DNA from 3 places in the Pseudoalteromonas sp. BZK2 genome. Region 3 is predicted to be linked to each of the others. Evidence: predicted binding sites of a transcription regulator. Region 3 holds the regulator's gene; each other region holds the start of a gene.
What was found. Region 3 encodes sigma-54, which starts transcription at its own class of promoters, with help from an activator protein. Its sites were predicted from a motif close to GTTGGCACGNNNNTNGNNT; they were not measured.

Region 1: the regulator sigma-54 is predicted to act here: its motif matches at 3,487-3,505, upstream of BIZ38_RS09435 (TorF family putative porin).
Region 2: the regulator sigma-54 is predicted to act here: its motif matches at 3,726-3,744, upstream of flgJ (flagellar assembly peptidoglycan hydrolase FlgJ).

What each region holds. Positions count from the first base shown of each region.
Region 1 is NZ_JACSOG010000012.1:126,598-134,206, forward strand. Features, by position in the region: gene BIZ38_RS09420 (efflux RND transporter periplasmic adaptor subunit) at 1-822, opposite strand, end outside; gene BIZ38_RS09425 (YIP1 family protein) at 871-1,581, opposite strand; gene BIZ38_RS09430 (aldo/keto reductase) at 1,752-2,645, shown strand; gene BIZ38_RS09435 (TorF family putative porin) at 2,711-3,388, opposite strand; gene BIZ38_RS09440 (hypothetical protein) at 3,677-4,843, opposite strand; gene BIZ38_RS09445 (helix-turn-helix transcriptional regulator) at 4,995-5,195, opposite strand; gene BIZ38_RS09450 (hypothetical protein) at 5,204-5,623, opposite strand; gene BIZ38_RS09455 (AsmA family protein) at 5,854-7,609, shown strand, end outside.
Region 2 is NZ_JACSOG010000013.1:5,711-13,319, forward strand. Features, by position in the region: gene flgE (flagellar hook protein FlgE) at 1-46, shown strand, start outside; gene BIZ38_RS09580 (flagellar basal body rod protein FlgF) at 207-971, shown strand; gene flgG (flagellar basal-body rod protein FlgG) at 993-1,781, shown strand; gene flgH (flagellar basal body L-ring protein FlgH) at 1,797-2,480, shown strand; gene BIZ38_RS09595 (flagellar basal body P-ring protein FlgI) at 2,493-3,587, shown strand; gene flgJ (flagellar assembly peptidoglycan hydrolase FlgJ) at 3,782-4,750, shown strand; gene flgK (flagellar hook-associated protein FlgK) at 4,764-6,779, shown strand; gene flgL (flagellar hook-associated protein FlgL) at 6,782-7,609, shown strand, end outside.
Region 3 is NZ_JACSOG010000041.1:13,709-21,317, reverse strand. Features, by position in the region: gene kdsC (3-deoxy-manno-octulosonate-8-phosphatase KdsC) at 1-340, shown strand, start outside; gene lptC (LPS export ABC transporter periplasmic protein LptC) at 337-891, shown strand; gene lptA (lipopolysaccharide transport periplasmic protein LptA) at 881-1,402, shown strand; gene lptB (LPS export ABC transporter ATP-binding protein) at 1,399-2,124, shown strand; gene BIZ38_RS18825 (RNA polymerase factor sigma-54) at 2,231-3,727, shown strand; gene hpf (ribosome hibernation promoting factor) at 3,754-4,041, shown strand; gene ptsN (PTS IIA-like nitrogen regulatory protein PtsN) at 4,045-4,497, shown strand; gene rapZ (RNase adapter RapZ) at 4,498-5,343, shown strand; gene BIZ38_RS18805 (HPr family phosphocarrier protein) at 5,357-5,629, shown strand; gene mgtE (magnesium transporter) at 5,841-7,199, shown strand; gene BIZ38_RS18795 (YgiQ family radical SAM protein) at 7,277-7,609, opposite strand, start outside.

The DNA of each region.
Region 1 (7,609 bases), on a different contig from region 3:
TAAGCCTTGTGAACCAGCTTGATTTTTTGCTGATGTGCCAATGTTTATGACTTTACCAGTAAAAGGTTGATTTGGGTAAGCGGCAGCATAGATATCTGCATGTTGGTCTAGTTTGATACCGGCAATATCGGTTTCATCCACTCGAAGTTCGGCTAATATTGCGCTGGGGTCAGCTACTAGCATCAAGTCTGAGCCAATAATGTTGGTTGTTCCCGCAATAACGGTTTCACCTTCTTTAATATTTACCGAAGCAAGTAGGCCACTCATTGGAGCGCGAAACACGCTTTTATTTAAACGGTCTTCAGCAATCAATAGTGATGCTTGGGCTTGGTTGTAAGCTTCACGTTTTGCTTCAATATCTATTTTTGCTAAATCGCGGGCATTTTGTAGGTTTTCATACACTTCTTGGCCAGCAAGGCCAACTTCATAAAGCTCTTTTTGGCGGCTTAATTGGCGCTCAATATTTTTTAATCGGGTTTCGCTATGTTTAATATCGATTTCGGTCGCACGAAGCACGGCTTTATTGCGGGCAACTTCAGATTCAAACGCGGTCGTATCTAAGCGCATAAGAATATCGCCTTCAGTGACACTTTCACCTTCTTCTACAAATACTTTAGCTACACGGCCAGTCACTTCTGAGCGCAGTTGCACTTGGGTGTTAAAAACTAGGTTACCAGAGGCTAAAATTGAATCGGCAATATTGCCTTGTTCAACTTCTGCAATATGCATTTCTGGTGCATCTTTATTGCCTGTGACTTGTTTTGAGATTAGTAAAGCGACAAATGCCGTAACAGCGAGGCCAATTATAATGGCTTTTTTCATCTTTCTTCCTTGGAAGTTAAGAGCGGCATATTGCCGCTCAAAGCAGAATTAAACGAGAGCGATTACAGTCCAAATACCGTAAATAACAATACTTGGTAAGGCTGCAAACAGTAGCGCCTTATTGAAAGTGAAATTAGTCCAGCTTTTTAAACCGATAGCTGCGATGAAAATACCCCAAATAGAAAAGATATTGAGACTTTCAAGTAAGGTGTAGAATGGGTGGCCAATTTCTAAACCAATTAAAAGTTGGTTAATCGAAGCATAGTTAAATAACGTCTGTGAGATTTGGTCGGTACTCGCAGTTAATACTAAGATGAGTAAACCTAGGCTTGAAATAATCATTGGCATCATAGTCCACACACCAAAGCCATACCACGCACCATAGCCATAATTAGCTTCTGGGTCTTGCTTAGATACAAATAGGTAGTAGCCTGCCATTAGAGCATTAATAACAGCCAAACCAATAATGCCACCAAACATAGCAAACCATACTTGCATATCTATGGTTTGCTCCATGCTTTGGCGAATCATTTTTTGTTCTGCAATGGTGGCATCAACACTGGCCGCTGCCACTTGTTGATCTATTAAAAACTGCGGGTCAGCCTTATTGTAAAAAGCAAACATGCTGGCAGCGAGAATGCCGGCAAGTAAAATAAAGGCAACAAAAGACCAACCTTTTGCTTCTTTTAAACCATTAAAGGCTTTGCTTGGGCTGATAAAAATATCAACCAAAGCAGTCATAACATTTGACGATTTCATTTTTTATTCCTTGTTTTATAACATTTGTTTTTAGGTACTAAAATATCCTGTTTAGTAACAAATTAGCAATCTATTTTGTAACTGTATGTTAACAGCTGTGATTGGTAAATCTGTGATATGGTTAAAGAGTTAATTTGAGTCGAATTTATTAGGAAAAGTAGGTCGTTATGGTGAATAACAATGATCGTTGTATTGATGAGTTGGTATTAGGGTTCTGGCGTTTGCTAGATTGGCAGATAACGCCCCAGCAATGCTTAAGTTTTTTAGAAAATGCAATTGAAATGGGGGTGTCACATACCGATCACGCTGACATTTACGGTGAATACGGTTGTGAAGCTGAATTTGGTAAAGCACTTAAACTAAAACCAAGTATTCGTGATGAAATCAAAATAATCACAAAGTGTGGTATCAAGCCTGCGTTTGCAAGCCTAGGGCTACAAGGCAAAGCAAATCATTATGATTCAAGTGCCGCGCATATTATTGCCTCGGCACAGCAGTCACTTAAAAACTTCAGCACTGATCGTTTAGATGTATTACTTATTCATCGCCCTGATTACTTGATGAACGCCGATGAAATGGCACAAGCATTTAATACCCTAAAAGCAAATGGTGATGTGCTTGACTTTGGTGTATCTAATTTTACCCCATCGCAACTTAGCTTGTTGCAGTCGCGTTTAGACTTTGAGCTTGTGACTAATCAAATTGAGTTTTCTCCGTACGAAATGAAAGCCCTTGATGATGGCAGCTTAGACCAATGCCAATTGCTTGATATCAAACCTATGCTTTGGTCTCCATTAGCTGGGGGTCGCTTATTCTCAAGTGAAGATGAAAAAGCGGTGCGTTTACGTGCAGTGTTGGAGCAGGTTGGGGCTGAAATTGGCGCCACAGCCATTGATCAGGTTGTTTATGCTTGGCTGTTAATGCACCCAAGTGCACCATCTGTGGTACTTGGTACGGGTAATATTGAGCGTGTTAAATCAGCTGTTGACGCTAAGCAGCTTACTATGAACCGCGAGCAATGGTATCGCATTTGGCAAGGCTCAACTGGTCATAGTGTACCATAAGTGTATTGATATAAATGAGAAAAGGGCCTTAACGGCCCTTCGTGTTGCAGCAAGTAACACATTCTTTATAAAGTGAAGTCAACCGCGTAAGCGACGTACACTTTTACATCTGAACCATCAATGTCGTTGTCTGAAAGACCGAAAGTAAAGCCGTCTTTCGACACTGAAACACCGTAGTCGATGATGTCATCATCACCAATGAAATCCCCTGAGTAATGACCTAGGTGAAGGGCCATTTCTGCACCGGTACTGCCAACTGGGAAACTGTAGTCAGCATTTAAATATAGAGAGTCACCAAAATCTGTACCGTCACCGCTTGCTGCTGATGTTGCTAGGACTGCTGCACCAAAGGTGAAGCTACCCATGCTAATGCTACCGTAGATTTCAGAGAAGTCTGCATCTGTGTAAGATGCTGCATCTGGGTATGCATAATAAATGTAGCCAACATCGTAGCTAAAGGTTTCATTGATTTCACCGCCAAAACCAGCATAAAGGTCTAGCTCGTAAGTCATGTCGTCAGCCCAGCTAGCATTCGACACCCAAGTACCCGCATAAAAGCCAGATTCACTTGCGTAGTCGATACCACCTTGGATTGCAGCATCACCGCCGCCTTGCTCTTGACCACGCCATAAGTAGTTTGAAGTTGCCGCAGCGTTTGCTGTGACTTCTGCATAGCTATATGTTGAGCTCAAAGTTAATAGCGCAAGGGCGCTTGCTGCGACCGTTTTTTTTAGTTTTAGCATGTTTCTGTATCCTGTTGTTATGTTGATTTTGTCCCATTTTCAGATTGCAGTCTGGTTATTATTTGAGGACATTTTCTATGTGTTGTCTGGATACGATATTGCACTGGTTGTGCCAAGTTAATTTCTAACGGGATATTTTATGCTTAAAGGCTTTAAAAACAGGCTTTTAAACTTGTTTAATTGTGAAAAGGATAGTTATTTGAATTGTTCATGCGCACATGTGTGGTGCAAAAAATAACCCGGTTGCACAATTGCGAAGCAACCGGGTTTTGCTTATTTGAGAGTAACTTAGCCGAAAATTGCACGCATTAGACTAATGGTTTCTTCAACACTGCGGCCTTTTTCAACTTCACTGATGATTGAATCGCGCTTAGCTTTGATATGTTCAGGGATATCATCACTTGCTAGTGCGCGGTCTACCAGTATCTCAGCTGATTCTTTGCCACGGCGTACGGTCTTTTTACCTGCTGAGCTCGTGGTACTCTTAGGTTTGTTTAACAACTTAATATAGTTTGAGTTATCAGCGGTACTTTTATCTGCATAATAAAAGAAGCTAGGCAATAGGGCTTTGATTTCAACCAGAGATTGTTCAAGCTCATTTGCTGCACTGGCCATTTTGAACCAAGGCATGTTATGTATTGCTTCGATAACATCTTGCCAGTAGCGCTCAAAATCACGGTTATTAAGCTTAGTAATACCTAATGCCGCACAAAGGGCATCAAGTTTACTATTTACGATTGGTGTAAACACGTCAGGTCGGCGCATCGCAAGCAAGCGAGTAGCAGGAGCAAGCGTTGGCTTTTCATCGCTGCCATTAAACGCCATGAAGTAAGCAACCATAAAATGCTGATAATGTTCTTGCGTTACTTCACCCTCAAGTGGAATGTGTGCAAGCGCCTCATCGAACGCACCTGGTAAATCACTCAACATTTGGTGGAAACCTTTCGCGTTCTTAGTAGAAGCAAACCATTCAACGTCGAAGTTATAGCTACTTGGATCAAGCGAGGCACTGTGTTTACCTGAAAACGCTAAACGGTCTTCTGGGATCATCTCTTTTAGGGATTGCGATTTAATTGCAGCAATGTACTTAGCTAAGCGTAGTTGCTCATCAAGGGCTACAAGCTCTTTATGCTGCTCGATGAAGCCTGCAATAACAGGCCATGGCGCAACCCTTAATGTTTTTAGCTGCAAAAAGCTGATTGCAGAAATTAATAAGTCATGAAGTTTTTTAAGAGTGGGTAATTGCTTATCTTCTAACAGATCGTAGTTAATGCGATCGCGGCTTGCACTTAATAGCTCATAGCACCAACCTAAAAAGTCTTGAGGGTGGTTTTCTACTTTGACTGCCATTAGGTTTAAGCTGATATCAGAGGCTTGCTTGAGGATATTTTGATAAATTTGACTTTCTTGCTCGCCAAGCGCCATTTTTGACGGTGAAATAAGCAGTTTCTTCATGCTTAATCGATACTCCAGTTTTGACCAAATTGGGTTGTTTAATTTTAGTACACAGGGTGCAAAAACAACAGGGTCGTGCATCATACCGAAGTAATGAAATGATGCAATCTTACTGATAATTTATAAGTAAGATTGCGACTGACGTGGTTTATTAATCATTGTCATCGAGTGTAAATAATTGCTCAACACTGAGTTCAAAGTGAGCAGCAATTTTTAACGCGATAATCACCGAGGGTATAAAGCGGCCTGTTTCAACTGTGCTAATGGTTTTACGTGATACTGCAATGGCATCAGCAAGTTCTTGCTGCGATAATCCCTTTTCTTTGCGGAATTTAGCGATATTATTTTGCACTTTTATACCTAGTCTCTACTTTGCCAAAGAATTGATACGCCATATATCAAACACATCAAGGCAAGGTAAAATGTGGCCATCATGCTATGAGATACATTTAAAGCAAGTTCATCAGACAATAAAAAAATAGCCCCCATGCTAAAAAGCAATCCAAGCACAACATGTTTATAAGCGATGGTATCAATCGTATTTAAAAATTCATCCTTATAAGTAAGGCGATAACCAAGTTTCCATGTAAATCCCCCTCTAATCACAAACATAAAGAAAGATCCTAAAAATGCGGCAACACCAATAAACAGTAAAAATACTGATGTTTGCTTGAGCATTGGGTAAACACTAATAATTAATAACGTGACTCCCATGAATATTGAAAACCATGCGTTATGACTCATAAACTTTTCTTCCGTTTTGATATCTTGCTTAGACATAATCGTTTCCTTTTATTTTAAACTCAAATGTAACCTACAGGTATCAATGTAACCCTAGGGTATCATACGGTCAAGATCTTTTTGTAACCTACAGGTATCAAAAAGTTTCAGCGCTGATTCATATTCTTGTACCTAAGCTTGTTTACAAACCTTTTTGTGTGTTGGGCAATGCATTTGCGCCTAACTCCCGCTATGATATGAACATTGTTTGCCCATTTTTAAGGATGATTATGAAAACCTTACTGAAAATTGTTGGTGTCATCTTCGTATTACTGATTGCATTGGTAGTCGCTGCACCATTTCTCATACCTACAGACGCGATATTTAATAAAGTATCGGAGCAAGTAGAACAAACCACAGGTCGAAGTCTGACTATTAATGGCGATAAAAAGCTGTCGGTATTTCCATCATTAAAACTCGAATTGAATGATGTGCACTTTGCCAATATGCAAACAGGCTCGCAAAAAGATATGGCAAGCATGCAGCAACTTGCTATCCGTATCCCGTGGATGTCGTTATTTGGCGGTGAGTTTAAGCTTGATAAATTTGTGATTAACGAACCAACGATTTTGTTAGAAACCGATAAAAATGGTAAAGCAAACTGGCAACTATTTGATGCGGTTGCTGAGCAACCACAGACCGAGCAGCAAAAGAGTTCTGGCGCTGTTAACTTACCAGATAACTTTGATATCGAACTTGGTGAAGTAGCAATCTACGGTGGTACTTTCACTTATCTAGATGGTAAAACCGGGGCAAAGCAACAGATAAGCGATTTAGAATTAGCAATCTTATTACCTTCTCTTCGTAAGACCTTAGAGTTAAAAGGCGGTATTACCTATATGGGTGAGCGCTTTGATTTAGATGTGACGCTAGATACACCTGTTAAAGCGATTGAAGGCGAAACCTTTAATGTCAGCACTGAGGTTGATTCACGCTTAGTCGATTTAAATTTTAAAGGTGCAATTGCAGAAATGGGTAATGACGTGCAAGGGCTTCTTTCTGTCAGTGGTGACTCAGTAAAAAATATTGCGAGTTGGCAAGGTGTTGAGCTTAATGCAAAAGAAAATGCGTTTAATGCCTTTAATGTAAAGGGTTCAATGCACCTAAAAGGACAGCAGTTTAAGCTTACTGAGCTACTTGCCACCCTCGATGAGCTGCAAATTAAAGGTAAAAGCGATATTAAGCTTGGTGAACGTTTAGCTGTGAATGCCGATATTGATTTGGGCATGCTTGATTTAAACCCTTACCTACCAGAGGGCGTAGCTAAAGAAGAGCAAGCAGAGCCTGCAGCAGATGCGCCAGCACAACCAATTGTTTGGGATGATACTGCAATTGATATGAGCGGCTTAAATGCACTTGATGCAAATGTAGTCGTGCGTTCAAGCGGCTTACAAGCAAATGATATTACCCTTGGTGAAAACCAGTTAACGGTGAACCTAAAAAATGCCGTGGCAAAAATCAGTCTAGATAAGTTTGTTGCTTATGAAGGCAATGGTAAAGGTGTCATCACCGTTAACGCCAAGCAAACACCTTATAAAATTAGTACTAACTTTTCTTTAGATAAAATCGATGCACAGCCATTACTAACTGATGCGGCTGGTTTCGATAAGTTAATGGGTAAAGGGTCTCTAAACTGGGATCTAACGACCACAGGTCAAAGCCAAAAGAGCTTTATCAATGCTTTAAATGGTAAGTTAGGCTTTGAGTTTGCTGATGGTGCGGCAAAAGGGGCCAACATTGCAGAGATGGTTCGTAAAGCAAAAGAGCTTATCAAAGGTAACTTGAGTGCAGTATCAGAAGGTTTAGATACAGGCTTTGATAACTCACAGCAAACAGACTTCTCGGCATTGCAGGGCAGTTTTGTATTCACTAACGGTGTTGGTGAAAATAAAGACCTATCCCTACTTAGCCCGCTAATTCGCATTACAGGCTCAGGTAAAGTTGATTTACCTATGACGAATGTAGACTATCGCTTGGTAACGGGGA
Region 2 (7,609 bases), on a different contig from region 3:
TGAGGTTAACTCAACACTACAACAAAACATCCTACAGATCCGTTAATCTTAACGGTTCTAAGCTTAATCCGACACGAAGGCTGCTTCCTCTATTGGCAGCCTTTTTTCATTCTTACTATTCATTTTTCTCTTCTATTTTAGCGTCAATTTTACTTTGGCACTTTTATTGCATTTCCTAATTATCGTATTTTTAGTGAGTCAATGTTATGGACAAAATGGTCTACATTGCCATGTCGGGTGCTAAGCAAAGTTTGCGAGGTCTTGAGCTCAAGGCCAACAATCTTGCTAATGCTAACACCACTGGCTTTAAAGCTGATTTTGCACAAGCTCGCTCTATGCAAGCCTTTGGTGAAGGTCTGCCATCTAGGGTGTTTGCAATGCAAGAACGCCCAGGATCTAATATGGAATCGGGTGGTTTTGTTGAAACTGGCCGTGAGCTTGATATCGCGATGAGCGACCGTGGTTGGTTGAGCGTACAAGATGCATCCGGCAATGAGGCGTACACCAAAACTGGCACATTAAACATTACTCCAGATGGCGCATTGATCACCAGCCATGGCCGTCAAGTAATTGGCGAAGGTGGTCCAATCATTTTGCCATTGCCTATTGAAAAAGTTGAGTTTAGTGAAGATGGCGCTATTCAGGTTCGCCCGCAAGGTGCGCCTGCTAACTTTTTGGAAGTGGTTGATCGCTTAAAAGTGATTGAGGCTGATAACACTCAGCTTGAAAAAGGCAATGACGGTTTATTTCGACCAAAAGAAGACATGTTGGTCAATGACCTTTGTGGCTTTTGTGACATTTCACCTAACGTAAAAGTATTGTCGGGAACGCTTGAAATGTCGAACGTAAACCCAGTGCATGAAATGGTCGATATGATCAGCAATCAACGCCAATTTGAATTACAAGTTAAATTGATGAAAACAGCCGAAGAGCTCGATGAGCGTCAAGATCAGCTGTTACGCATTGTTTAAGATGACTGAGAGGGTAGAGTTATGAATCCTGCATTATGGATCAGTAAAACCGGGCTTGACGCCCAGCAAACCGATATTTCGGTGATCTCAAATAATCTCGCGAATGCCAGCACGGTAGGCTACAAAAAAAGCCGCGCCGTATTTGAAGATTTACTATATCAAAACATTAACCAGCCAGGTGGCCGCTCATCGCAAGACACTGAAATGCCGTCAGGCTTAATGCTTGGTGCCGGTGCCAAAGTGGTTGCTAACCAAAAGAACTTTTCACAAGGTAATATGCTTACCACTGAAAATTCATTGGACTGGATGATCTCAGGCCCAGGTTTTTTTGAAGTGCAATTACCAGATGGCAATATTGCCTATTCACGTAATGGTCAATTCACGACTGACGAAGATGGTCGCATTGTAACTTCCGGCGCGGGTTTTCCATTACAGCCAGAAATGAACGTACCAGACGATGCACAATCAATTACTGTTTCACAAGACGGTGAAGTATCAGTGCGTATTTCAGGTCAAGCAGAGAACGTGGTCATCGGTCAGCTCACCATTAGTGATTTTATTAATCCATCGGGTCTTGAGCCTATGGGGCAAAACTTATACACAGAAACCGCTGTGAGTGGCGCACCTGTGCAAGGTAATCCTGGTATCGATGGTTTAGGCACTGTGGTTCAAGGTTCCCTTGAAACCTCTAACGTGAATGTAACGGAAGAGCTTGTTAACTTGATTGAAACGCAACGAATTTATGAAATGAATTCAAAAGTGATTTCAGCTGTTGATGAAATGCTTAGTTACATCAATCAGCAACTTTAATGGGTAGGAGGCAGCATGCGTAATATTATCTTAGTCACATCAGCAGCATTGATGCTGGGTGGTTGTATGACAACGCAAAATCATCATGTGGTTCAGGATGACCCTTACTATGCGCCTATGTATCCGGAACCAAGTACTGAACAAGTGGTACCAACAGGTTCGTTGTTTGATAGTTATTCGGCAAATGACTTGTACTCAGATAAAAAGGCATTACGCGCCGGCGATATCATCACTGTTAAATTGCAAGAGTCTACCCAAGCAACTAAAGCGGCAAAAACTGAAACCGACAAAGAAACAGATGCTAGTTTAGACCCTGTTATTGGGCTTGGCGGAAACCCGGTTAACATTGGTGGCGACAGCATTCAGTTTGGTATTGGCTCAGGGGCATCGTTTAAAGGCGATTCAAAGTCTAACCAATCAAATAGCTTATTTGGTGATATTTCTGTCAATGTGATGCGTGTTTTACCGAATGGGAACTTGGTTATTCGTGGTGAAAAATGGCTCACTTTGAATACTGGTGAAGAATTTATTCGCCTAGAAGGTTTAGTTCGTCCTGAAGATGTGCAAGCAGATAACACGGTAACTTCCAATCGTATTGCTAATGCGCGAATTCAATACTCAGGTAAAGGGCAAATTCAAGAAACGCAAAGTGCAGGTTGGCTGTCTCGTTTCTTTAGTAGTTCGCTTTTCCCATTTTAGAGGAATAAAGTCATGAATGGGTTTAAATACATCATCGCTCTTTGCTTAATTAGCCTGCAGTTTTCTGCACAGGCTGAGCGAGTCAAAGATGTATCTATGGTTGAGGGCGTACGCTCTAACCAATTAGTGGGGTATGGTTTGGTTGTCGGTTTGCCTGGCACAGGTGAACAAAGCCGATTTACTCAACAAAGCTTTAAAGCCATGTTAAATGGTTTTGGTATCACCTTACCAGATAGCTTAAAACCTAAAATCAAAAATGTTGCCGCTGTGGCTGTGCATGCAGAGTTACCGGCATTTAGAAAACCGGGTCAAACCATTGATATTACGGTTTCGTCTATTGGTAGTGCGGGTAGTTTACGTGGTGGTACCTTATTACAAACCTTTTTAAAAGGGGTTGATGGCAATACCTATGCGATTGCACAAGGCAGCTTAGTTGTTGGTGGTCTAGGTGCGGAAGGGGCTGATGGTAGCCGTGTAATTATTAATACACCCACTGTTGGTCGTATTCCAAACGGTGCCATTGTAGAGCGTGCTATTAAGAGCCCGTTTATGCAAGGTGACTATATTACCTTTAATTTAAATCGCCCAGATTTCACAACAGCAAAACGCCTAGAGCAAACGATTAATGATTTGGTGGGGCCTGACAGTGCTCAGGCAATTGATGCAGCGTCAGTGCGAGTGTTAGCACCGCGAGATGCATCTCAACGTGTTGCGTATTTATCTACCCTTGAAAACTTAGAGTTTAAGCCTGCAGACACAGCAGCAAAAATTATTGTTAACTCCCGCACAGGTACAATTGTGATTGGCAAAAATGTGAAGCTACAGCCTGCGGCAATAACTCATGGTGGTTTAACGGTTACGATTGCTGAGCAGCAAAATGTGTCACAGCCAAATGCTTTAAGTGATGGTGAAACTACCGTTACCAATCAAAGTATTATTGATGTGAACGAAGATGATTCACGTGCTTTTGTATTTAATCCAGGTGTTAATCTTGATGATCTCGTACGCGCAATCAATGAGGTGGGGGCCGCACCGGGTGATTTAATGGCAATCCTTGAAGCTTTAAAAGAAGCGGGGGCGATAAACGGGCAACTGGTTATCATTTAAATTAAAACGCGCTGTCGAGCGCGTTTTTTGTTTTAGTGATTCTTAAATCGTTCAGCATATAAACATCAGTCAAAATCTTGGCCCTGAAGTTACTCCATTCCTGTATCAGTTATTAGCCATTCATTTATAAAGTTTTTTATTGGCGCAATTTTTGCATTTTAATTTTCATTATTAACTATTGTGTCAAAAAGCTGATGGATACTAATCATCTCGACAAGCAAAACTTTTTTGATTTAGGCAACTTAGACTCGCTACGTCAAAGTGCTCTAAAAAGTGATGCCTCTAGCGATGCGTCAAAAGAGGCGCTGAAAAAAGCGGCGGCACAATTTGAATCTATCTTCACTCAAATGCTGCTGAAAAGCATGCGTAAAGCAAATGAAGCGTTTGAAGATAAGGATAGCCCATTTAATTCAAGCGGCGTTAAGTTTTTTGAAGAGATGCATGACCAACAGTTATCGGTTGAGCTTTCATCAAACGGCTCGCTAGGCCTAGCTGACTTAATCGTTCAACAACTCTCGCCAGATGGTAAACAGTTTACTCCAGGTTCTGTGCTTATAACGACGGCTGAGTTCGACAGTGATAAGCGCGCAACCGGTGCAACAAGCGACAGTCACAAGATTAAAGCTGAGCCAAACGCTGTTGCAGATACCGCTGCGAACGAGCAAACAGAAAACCGCTTTGAAGATGCTGAGTCTTTCATTAGCTCTGTTTGGGAGCACGCTAAAAATGCGGCTGAGAAAATTGGTTTAAACCCTGCTGTAATGGTTGCTCAAGCAGCACTTGAAACGGGCTGGGGTAAACACATCATCAGTAAAGCTGATGGCACAAGTAGTAACAACTTATTCAATATTAAATCGGATAGGAGCTGGCAAGGTGATAAAGCAAGCAAAGTCACGCTTGAGTTTGAACAAGGTGTGCCAGTTAAAAAGCAAGCAAGTTTTCGCTCTTATCAATCGATTAAAGACAGTGTGAACGACTTTGTGGATTTCTTAAATGAAAATCCACGTTATCAAGAAGCACTTAATAATACCGCAGAGCCTGCAGCCTTTTTAGATTCGTTACAAAAAGCAGGATATGCAACTGATCCAAATTATGCCGATAAAATTAAGCAGGTATTGAAGCGCGTTGAGCTTCAAAGCGTCGCTGCTTCATTGGTACGTTAAGGAGTAGACCCTCATGTCATTTAGCTTATATGACATAGCAAATGCCGGTGTAAGAGCTAACTCTGAGCTTTTACAAACCACCAGTAAAAACATCGCCAACGTTAATACCGAGGGCTATGTGCGTGAGCGTACTGAGTTCACAACCATGATCGATAACCAAGTCGGTCGTGGTGAAACGTATCGCTTACTGAATGAATTTGCACAAAAGCAATTAAATAGAGATACCTCAAATAAAGCATTCTTTGATCAGTTTGTAACTGAAGCAAGCCGAGTAGATAGCTTGTTTTCTGAAGAGTCAAACAGCTTATCAACCAGTATCAACTCGTTTTTTAACAACGTACAAGAAAGCTTAAATCAACCGTCATCAACAGTTGCTCGTTCACTGGTCATGACGGATGCACAAAACTTAATTGATCAAATGGACAGATTGTCGAGCATTGTGGTTGACCAAAAAGCCGTGGTAAATGAGCAGCTAGAAATCTTCTCTGATGAAGCAAATAACTTAATTCAAAGCATCAGCGAACTAAATACCAAGATTGCATCTGTTCATGGCACTGAACGTGAGTCATCGTCGAGTGGTTTGTATAACGAACGTGATAAAGCAATTCGTGACTTATCTGAGCTGATTGATATTGAAACACTCGATGGCAACAACGGCGAAAAACAAGTTTATTTAGGCTCAGGTCAAGCACTTGTCATGCAAAGCGGCACATTTAACCTGTTTTCATTCAGTGGTGACCCTGATCCGAACTTTAAAGAATTAAAACTTGATGTAAACGGTGGCAAAGCCGTGCCGCTTGATGTTGATGTAAGTAAATTGAAAGGCAAAATTGGTGGCTTACTGGCATTTCGTGACGATATTTTAGTGCCAGCGCAAAATCAACTTGGTCAAATGGGCTTAGCGTTAGCCGATGCCTTTAACCAACAAAATAGCTTAGGTATGGACGCCAATGGTGAAATTGGTGGTGATATTTTTGCTATTCCAACGGTTGATGCGTTCGGTTATCAAGCTAATACGGGCACATCAACAATGACGGCAACGGTTGAGCCGGGACTCGGCAGTGAATTGCCTGCTAGTGACTTTGTTGTAACTTATACGAGTGCTTCAACAGTTGAAATCCAGCCTATTGATAATAAAGGTGAGCCGCTAGGTAGTCCTGCTACAGCAAATATCGTGGGGGGGATCATTGATTCTTCAACAATTACACCTGCAGGAAGTGACTCATTTGGTTTACAGCTTAATGTATCGGGTGCTGCGAATACAGGTGACCAATTTATGGTGAAGCTAAATTCACAAGCTGCAACGACCCTCGAGCTTGCAACTGAACGCCCTGAAGATTTAGCGTTAGCATCACCTATTCGAACTGCTACTGATATTAATAACACCAGTGATGCAAGTATTTCTGCTGGTACAGTTTCAGATATTGATAACTCAACGGGTATTACCGTGGGGCCACCTCCTAGCTTGGCGAATGGCGATATCACACTCGTGAAAACGGCGAATGCTAACGAATATCAAATTACGGACGGGAACGGTACATCGACCTTTACTATTACACCACCTGCTGAAAATATTCTTGCCCAAGCTGGCGCGCCTTATGATACCTATGGGTTTGACTTTAACATTGAAGGATCACCTGCAACAGGTGACACCTTCACAGTAGAGTTTAACACTGGTGGTTTTGATGATAACCGTAATGGTTTGCTATTGGCCGATTTACAAAATGGTGAGCTAGTGCGTCAAAATGTTGAAGCAAGTAGTACTGCTGATAATCATAAAACGTTTAATCAAGCCTATTCAGGCATTGTCACTGATATTGGTGTTGTGACCAGTCAAGCTCAAACCAATGGTGCGGCTTTTACAGCACTAGCTGATCAGTCTGAAGCTTGGTATGAATCACTATCAGGTGTAAACCTTGATGAAGAAGCTGCAAACTTACTGCGCTTTCAGCAATCCTATGCAGCATCGGCACAGGTACTTTCAACAGCACGTACTATTTTTGACACCTTATTAAGTGCGGCGAGGTAATTATGCGTATTTCAAATAACATGATGTATAAGAATAACCTTAATTCTATTCTTAACTCACAGCAAAACGTAAACAAAGCACAAGAGCAGGTTAATACCCAAAAGCGTGTATTAACTGCTGCTGACGATCCTTCCGCAACGGCTCGCGCATTACTTTATAACGATCGCATTCAGGGTAATGAACAGTTCACAAAAAACATTACTATGCTGAATAGCCGCCTAACGACAGAAGAAAGTGTGCTGCAAAATATTAAAGGCGCACTTGAGTCTGCGTATACGTTATCTATTCAAGCTGGTAACGGTGCCTATAGTGATATCGACCGTGAAGGTATTGCTGAAGAAGTTAAAGCATTGCAAAGTACGGTACTTGATTTGATGAATGCAAAGACCGAAGACGGTAAATTTATCTTTTCGGGTTACCAAGATAATACTCCGTCTTACACCTTTAATAGTACGTCTGGACGCTATGAATATGGTGGCGATCAGGGGCAACACAAAATCAAAGTAGCTGAAGGTGTAGAAATTAAATCAAGTGACAATGGTTTTGATACGTTCGAAAAAGTAAATGCTCGATTAAATGTGGCCTCAAACGATGGCACTGTGTCAGGCGGTATCACAAGCTCAAAAATTTATGTTACTGAGCAAGCTGATTTCGATAAGTTTCATCAGGCAAATTACAACGCTGATCCTGCCGCAGCCGCAAATGCTAATACACTCAGCTTTATTACTACCACAGGCACACCTAATACATTTGTTGTGCAGCAAGCGGGTGTAACGATTGATAGTGGCAGCTTTGAAGACGGCAAAATTGAATATCAAGGTATGGAAATT
Region 3 (7,609 bases):
TGGCCGCCATTCACAAATAGTTCAGCAGCGAATGACTAGCCTAACAGTTCAGCACATTTATCAGGGACAAGAAGATAAGCTGATTGCTTATCAAGAGTTAAAGGATAAACTGGGGCTGACAGATGAACAGATTGCCTATATTGGTGATGATGGTCCAGACTTACCAGTTATGGAAAAAGTTGGCTTTGCTGTCGCAGTAAACGATGCACACCCGCTTATCAAGAAGCTGGCTCATTACACCACATTATTACCGGGTGGCTTTGGAGCCGTGCGTGAATTAACTGATTTACTGATGTTAGAAAACGGCAAGCCGTTAACTAGCGATGGAACCAGCGCATGAATATAGCCCGTATTTTACTGAGTATTGTTTTTGTCTGTTGCATGGTGTGGTTATGGTACCCGTACTTTAACCAGTCAACTGATACAATAACTAGTGAAGACGAGATCATCGCAACGCCTGATTACACTGCCGTTGCTCTAAAGCAAACAGCTTATGACGAGCAAGGTAAAATTAGTCATAAAGTGGCAGCTGCAAAAATGGAGTTGTATCAACAATTAGGGTTTACCTTTTTTGAACAACCTATTTTTACTATTTATAGCGATCAGCAAGTTTGGCAAGTAAGAGCCAAAGAAGCTACTTTATACGAAAATGATCAGCTGATTTTTGAAGGGGATGTAGTTGCTAAAAACTTAACCCATAACGGTATGATCGAAGATATAAAAGCAGAAAATATTAATGTCGACATTGATAAAATGACGATGTTTTCAAAGCAACCTGTAACACTAACAGGACCGAATTTACAAATTACCGGTAAAGGCTTAAAAGCCGATTTAAAAGCCGAAATTGTTGAGTTAACTAACCATACACGAACCATATACTATGACCAATAAACTGAAGAAATTACTCCTGATCCCAAGCTTATTGATTGCCTTTTCGGGCGCAGCTGCCGAGCAAACAGGCGCTCAAATTAGCATTAGCTCAGATCGCCAAATCGGTAAACTAAAAGATGGCGTTGGCATATTCGAAGGTAACGTAGAGATCGTGCATGGTGATCGTCGCATTACAGCAGAGCGACTTGAGGCACATGGCGGTGACACCGAAGGTACAGTCGAATTAATTATCGCTACAGGCAAACCAGCTTACTTCGAAGAAAAGCAAGCTGATGGTACCGTGATGAGCGCCAGCGCCGAAGAAGTTCGTTATGATGTTGCGAAACGCTTCTTAACACTCAATGGCGAAGCTGAAGTCACTCAAGCGGGTCAAAAAGTAACGGCAAAAAGCATTACCTATGATATGGCTCAACAGCTGATCAGCGCAGAAAAAGACGAAAACTCAACAGATCGTGTACACACTATTTTAGTGCCTGTAGAAAATAAAAAAGACGATAAAGGCCAACCATGAGCACATTAAAAGCAGAGCTTTTAGCTAAAAGCTACAAAGGCCGCCAAGTGGTTAAAAATGTCGGTCTTGAAGTTGAAGCGGGCAGTATTGTTGGCTTGTTAGGGCCAAATGGTGCAGGTAAAACAACGACCTTCTATATGATTGTAGGCCTCGTACCAAGCGACAAAGGAAAAATAAGCATCGATGATAACGATATCACGCTTTTGCCAATGCACAGCCGTGCGCGCTTAGGTATTGGTTATCTACCACAAGAGTCGTCTATTTTTCGAAAATTAACAGTTTACCAAAACTTGATGGCCATATTAGAGACCCGCAAAGATCTTAACAAAACAACGCGCGAAGAGACGCTTAACAACTTATTAGATGAATTTAGCATTCAACATATTCGCGATAGCCAAGGTATGGCACTGTCAGGTGGTGAACGACGCCGCGTTGAAATTGCACGTGCATTAGCCGCTAATCCTAAATTTATCCTTTTAGATGAGCCTTTTGCTGGTGTTGATCCTATTTCGGTGTTAGATATAAAGAAAATTATTGAGCACCTAAAAAATCGTGGTATTGGTGTACTTATTACTGACCATAATGTTCGAGAAACCCTTGATGTTTGTGAAAAAGCCTACATTGTTTCTCATGGGGAGCTAATTGCATCAGGGACACCTGAGCACGTATTAGCTGACCAAACTGTACGTGATGTTTATCTAGGCGAGCAATTCAGGCTGTAACCATTACGCCACCGACTAGAGCATCTGCTAGACTTATACAATGACAATAAATCGATAACAGTGTCTTCACCGTTACCGATAACTTAAAAAGGATTGTTAGGGATACATGAGGCAATCATTACAGCTGCGCATGGGCCAGCAACTTACAATGACTCCACAACTGCAACAAGCCATTCGCTTGTTGCAGCTCAGTACATTGGATCTCCAGCAAGAAATTCAAGAAGCGCTTGATAGTAATCCTCTGCTTGAAGTGGAAGAAGCGGATTACAACGAAGAAAGCATCGGTAAGAATGAGCAAAAAGCGGAGTCTGACGATGTACAAGTCAGCGCGTCTGCCGACGAAGCACCTAGCGAATTCGAGCAAGAAAGCAGTGATGCTCTGAGTAAGGATACGGTTAGCGATGACTTAGCTATGGATGTTACGTGGGATGAGTACATGAGTGCCGCCCCATCAACATCGTCTGGGCCAATGCCTGAAGACGAGTCTATTTACCAAGGTGCTTCAACAGAAACACTGCAAGAATATTTAATGTGGCAACTACAGCTCACACCATTTAGTCCTACCGATGAAGCGATTGCCGTTGCCATCGTTGAAGCTATCGATGACTCAGGTATTTTAACGGTTAGCTGCGAAGATATTGTCGAAAGCTTTAATCAAAATAATGATGAAGAAGAAATCGAACTTGATGAAGTTGAAGCTGTCTTAAAAAGAATACAGTTATTCGATCCAGTTGGTATCGGCGCGCGAAGTTTACAAGAGTGCCTGTGTATACAACTTCGTCAATTCGATGCCAATACGCCATATTTAGCTGAAACTAAAATGGTTTTATCTGAGCATATCGAATTATTAGCAAGTCGCGACTATCGCACTTTAATGAAAAAGACTAAGCTTAAAGAAAACGAGCTTAAAGAAGTGATGACGCTCATTCACAGCTTAAATCCTAAGCCTGCGGATAGCATAGTACGCGAAGAATCTGAGTACGTCATACCCGATGTATCAGTGAAAAAAGTGAAAGGCCGCTGGGTAGTCGAGTTAAACCCAGATTGTATGCCAAAAATTAGAGTGAATAGCCAATATGCAGCGATGTCTCGCTCTGTTAAATCAAGTAGCGACAGCCAATTTATTCGTTCTCACTTACAAGAAGCAAAGTGGTTTATTAAGAGCTTAGAAAGCCGTAACGATACTTTACTAAAAGTGACCAACTGTATCGTGCAACAACAGCAAGCTTTCTTTGAACATGGCCCAGAAGCAATGAAGCCAATGGTGCTAAACGATGTCGCTGAAATGGTCGAAATGCATGAATCGACGATTTCTCGGGTTACAACACAAAAATATATGCATACCCCAAGGGGAATTTTTGAGTTGAAATATTTCTTCTCAAGCCATGTCAGCACCGAAAATGGTGGTGAGTGTTCTTCTACAGCAATTCGCGCTTTAATCAAGAAGTTAGTTGCTGCAGAAAACTCGGTTAAACCATTGAGTGATAGCAAAATTGCAGATATATTGGCTGAGCAAGGAATTAAAGTAGCTAGACGTACAATTGCAAAATATCGTGAGTCTCTAGCAATACCTCCGTCTAATCAGCGTAAAAGTCTGATTTAGACGTTTTACATAGAAGGAAAATGCTTATGCAACTAAATTTAACTGGTCGTCACGTAGAAGTCACTGATTCATTAAGAGACTATGTAAACACTAAGTTCGCAAAACTAGAAAGGCATTTTGATCATATTAATAATGTTCATGTCATTTTAGATGTAGAAAAATTAAGCCAAAAAGCAGAAGCAACTTTACATGTAAACGGAGGCGAGTTGTTCGCTTCTACAGAACATCAAGATATGTACGCAGCAATTGACTCATTGATCGATAAACTTGATCGCCAAGTCATTAAGCATAAAGAGAAATTAGCTCGACATTAAATTATGAAACTTAGTTCACTTACTAATCAGGACTGCAGCAAAGCTGCGGTCCTTTTTAATAGCAAAAAAAGAATTCTTGAGTATATTAGCGAGTTAGCTCACCAGCAGTTTCCTCATTTATCTCAACAAGATATCCTAGATGCTTTTCTGAACAGGGAAAAGTTAGGTAGTACAGGTATCGGCCGAGGAATAGCTATTCCCCACGGTCGAATGAGTGGTGCTGATGAACCTCATGCATTTATTATTGTCAGTGAATCTCCCATCAATTTTGATGCGATAGACAATCGTCCCGTTGATATTTTTGTGGCACTCATCGTACCAGATGGCGATTGCCAGTTGCACTTGAAGACCTTGTCAACAATTGCTGATAGACTTAAAGATAAAGATTTTTGTAAACAGTTGCGAAGTGCTACAAGCGATCAGCAACTATTTCAAGTAATTGCATCAGAGGCATAAATGGAATTAATAATTATCAGCGGTCGCTCAGGCTCGGGGAAATCGGTCGCTTTACGAGTTCTTGAAGACTTAGGCTACTACTGTGTTGATAATATTCCTGTCAACCTATTGCCCTCGCTCGTGCGAAGTGTTTCTGATAATTATGACAAAATTGCCGTCAGTATCGACGTACGTAACTTACCGAAAGAGCAGCAAGAGTTTAATGATATTCTTGAGTACCTGCCAGGTTTTGCAAACCCAACACTATTCTACCTAGATAGTGATGATCAAACCCTAATTAAGCGTTTTTCTGAAACTCGCCGTTTGCATCCATTATCGATTGATTCTTTACCGCTTGATCTTGCCATTAAACAAGAAAAAATCTTGCTTGATGTGCTGATCACCCGCGCTGACTTTATGATTGATACCACTGATTTGAGTGTTCATCAGTTAGCAGAATCAATTCGTGAAAAGATTTTAGGTAAGAAAGATAAAAAACTGATTATTACGTTTATGTCGTTTGGTTTTAAGCATGGCATTCCAAAAGAAGCTGACTACGTTTTTGATGCACGCTTTTTACCGAACCCACACTGGGAGCCTGATTTAAAGCCACTAACCGGCCTCGATCAGCCTGTCAGGGATTATTTAGCTAGCCACAGCATAGTGCAAAAATTCACTTGGCAGATTCAAACCTTTGTACAGACTTGGTTGCCACATCTAGAGCGCAACAACCGCAGTTACCTAACCATTGCAATTGGTTGTACAGGAGGCCAACACCGTTCTGTTTACTTAGCGCAAACAATTGGTGAAAGCTTTTCTAAAACTCATGCTAATGTAAAAATTCGCCACCGCGAACAAGATATCTAACTAGGCACCAACAATGCACGCTGAAGATACCTTTTTAATTCAAAACAAACTTGGCTTACATGCTCGCGCTGCGACTGTTTTAGCGCAACTAGCACTGCAATTTGATGCCAAAATTACACTTTTTCAAGATGAGAAAGAAGCTGAAGGCGACAGCGTGTTAGCGTTAATGCTCCTTGAAAGTAGTCAAGGAAAAGAGGTTCGTGTTGTATGCGAAGGTCCTGACGCTGACGCTGCATTAACGGCAATCGGCGAATTAATTGCGCAACGCTTTCACGAGCAAGAATAGCATTTGCTAAGACTTCAAGGTTTACGGTAAACTTACTTCGGATATTTAAAATTCCCTTTAAATATCCTACTTTTATATCGCTCGCTTTTCTAAATTACAAAACTCTTAATAAATTTATCGCAGTGCGACGATATCTCTGCAAATACACTACAAAGCAACTATGCTGTATTTGCATAGCCTATTTAAACTTTTTTCAGTTGTAAGGACGCCAATGCCAGAAGCCTTTGAACAAGATTACCCACTACAACAACTCAAACAAGTGACCAAGTCACTCAATAGTGGTCAATTTGTTCAAGTGCGCGGCATGTTAGCCAAAACGGCACCTTGTGATACAGCCCTTTTACTTGAGTCTTCTCCCCATAAAATTCGTCGTATGCTTTGGCAGCTGGTTGACCCAGATGTCCGTGGTGATGTTCTAGAAGAACTCTCTGAAGATGTACGTCTTGGCATTATTGCCCAGATGGAGCCTGAGCACATTGCTGCTGCTACAGAAGATATGGACGACGATGACTTAGGTGAGGTTTTACGTAGTCTTCCTGATACCGTATATCAAGACGTTGTTAGCGCGATGGACTCGCAAGATAGAGAAAGGGCAACTCAAGCGCTTTCTTATCAAGAGCGCTCAGCCGGTGCCCTGATGAACAGCGATACGGTAACCATTCGTCCTGACGTTACTCTCGATGTTGTACTGCGCTATTTACGCTTACGAGGTGAGCTACCAGAGGGTACCGATGACTTATATGTAGTTGATAAGCATAACTGCTTTTTAGGCGCGCTTTCATTAACTACATTGCTGACCAGTCCTTCAGATAAAATTGTTCGTGATTTAATGGATGAAGACTGTGAGTCAATCCTAATCTCTATGGATGAAAGTGATGTAGCGCAACTGTTCGAGCGTCACAACTGGATTTCAGCCCCTGTTGTAGATGATAACGCTCACTTGCTTGGTCGTATTACCATCGATGATATCGTTGACGTAATCCGTGAAGATGCTGAACACAGCATGCTAAGCCTTGCTGGTCTTGACGACGAAGAAGATACCTTTGCGCCAGTACTCAAAAGCTCGCAGCGTCGCTCTATTTGGCTTGGGGTTAACTTATTAACCGCATTGCTAGCAGCAATTGTGGCAAGCTTTTTCGAAAACACCTTAGCAATCTTACCTATTTTAGCGGTACTCAATGGTATCGTACCTTCAATGGGTGGCGTTGCAGGTAGCCAAACCTTAACCCTGGTTATTCGTGGTATAGCGGTTGGCCATATCAACCAAACCAACCAACGCTTCTTATTACTCAAAGAGCTGGCGATTGGCGCACTGAATGGTATTATTTGGTCGATATTAATTGCTGGTGTGGTTGCCCTATGGCAATGGGACTTTAAGCTCGGCGCAGTGCTGGCCTTTGCAATGTTTATGAACCTTGTTGCCGCAGGTATTGCAGGTGCAAGCATTCCATTAATTCTTAAGAAAATGAAAATTGACCCTGCCCTCGCCGGCAGTGTGGTACTGACAACAGTAACGGATATTGTCGGTATCTTTGCCTTTTTAGGCACCGCAACCTGGCTATTGATCTGATACCAATTCACAATAATACTTAATTAAGCAAATTGGTATAAATAAAAACGGCCCTTTATGGGCCGTATTTATATCTTTTACTTTGCACGCTGCTTATTTTTACCTACTCTAGGTTTGGTATTGGCCTTTTTAAACTGGCTAAAACCGGTATGACGAGTCAGAGCTGCACGGCCTTTACCGCCCTTACCTTTAGCAGTTTTCTCGTTTCGACCTTCTTCAGGAACCAAACAATTCGGCCCTTTACCAATTAAATTCGCTTTGCCCATTTTTCTTAGTGCTTCACGGATCATCGGCCAACCAGCAGGATCGTGGTATCGTAAAATCGCTTTGTGTAAGCGACGCTGGCGTGCGCCTTTTGGAACAGGCACTTGCTCAGTATTGTTCTTAATATTGCGCAGCGAGTTCATCTC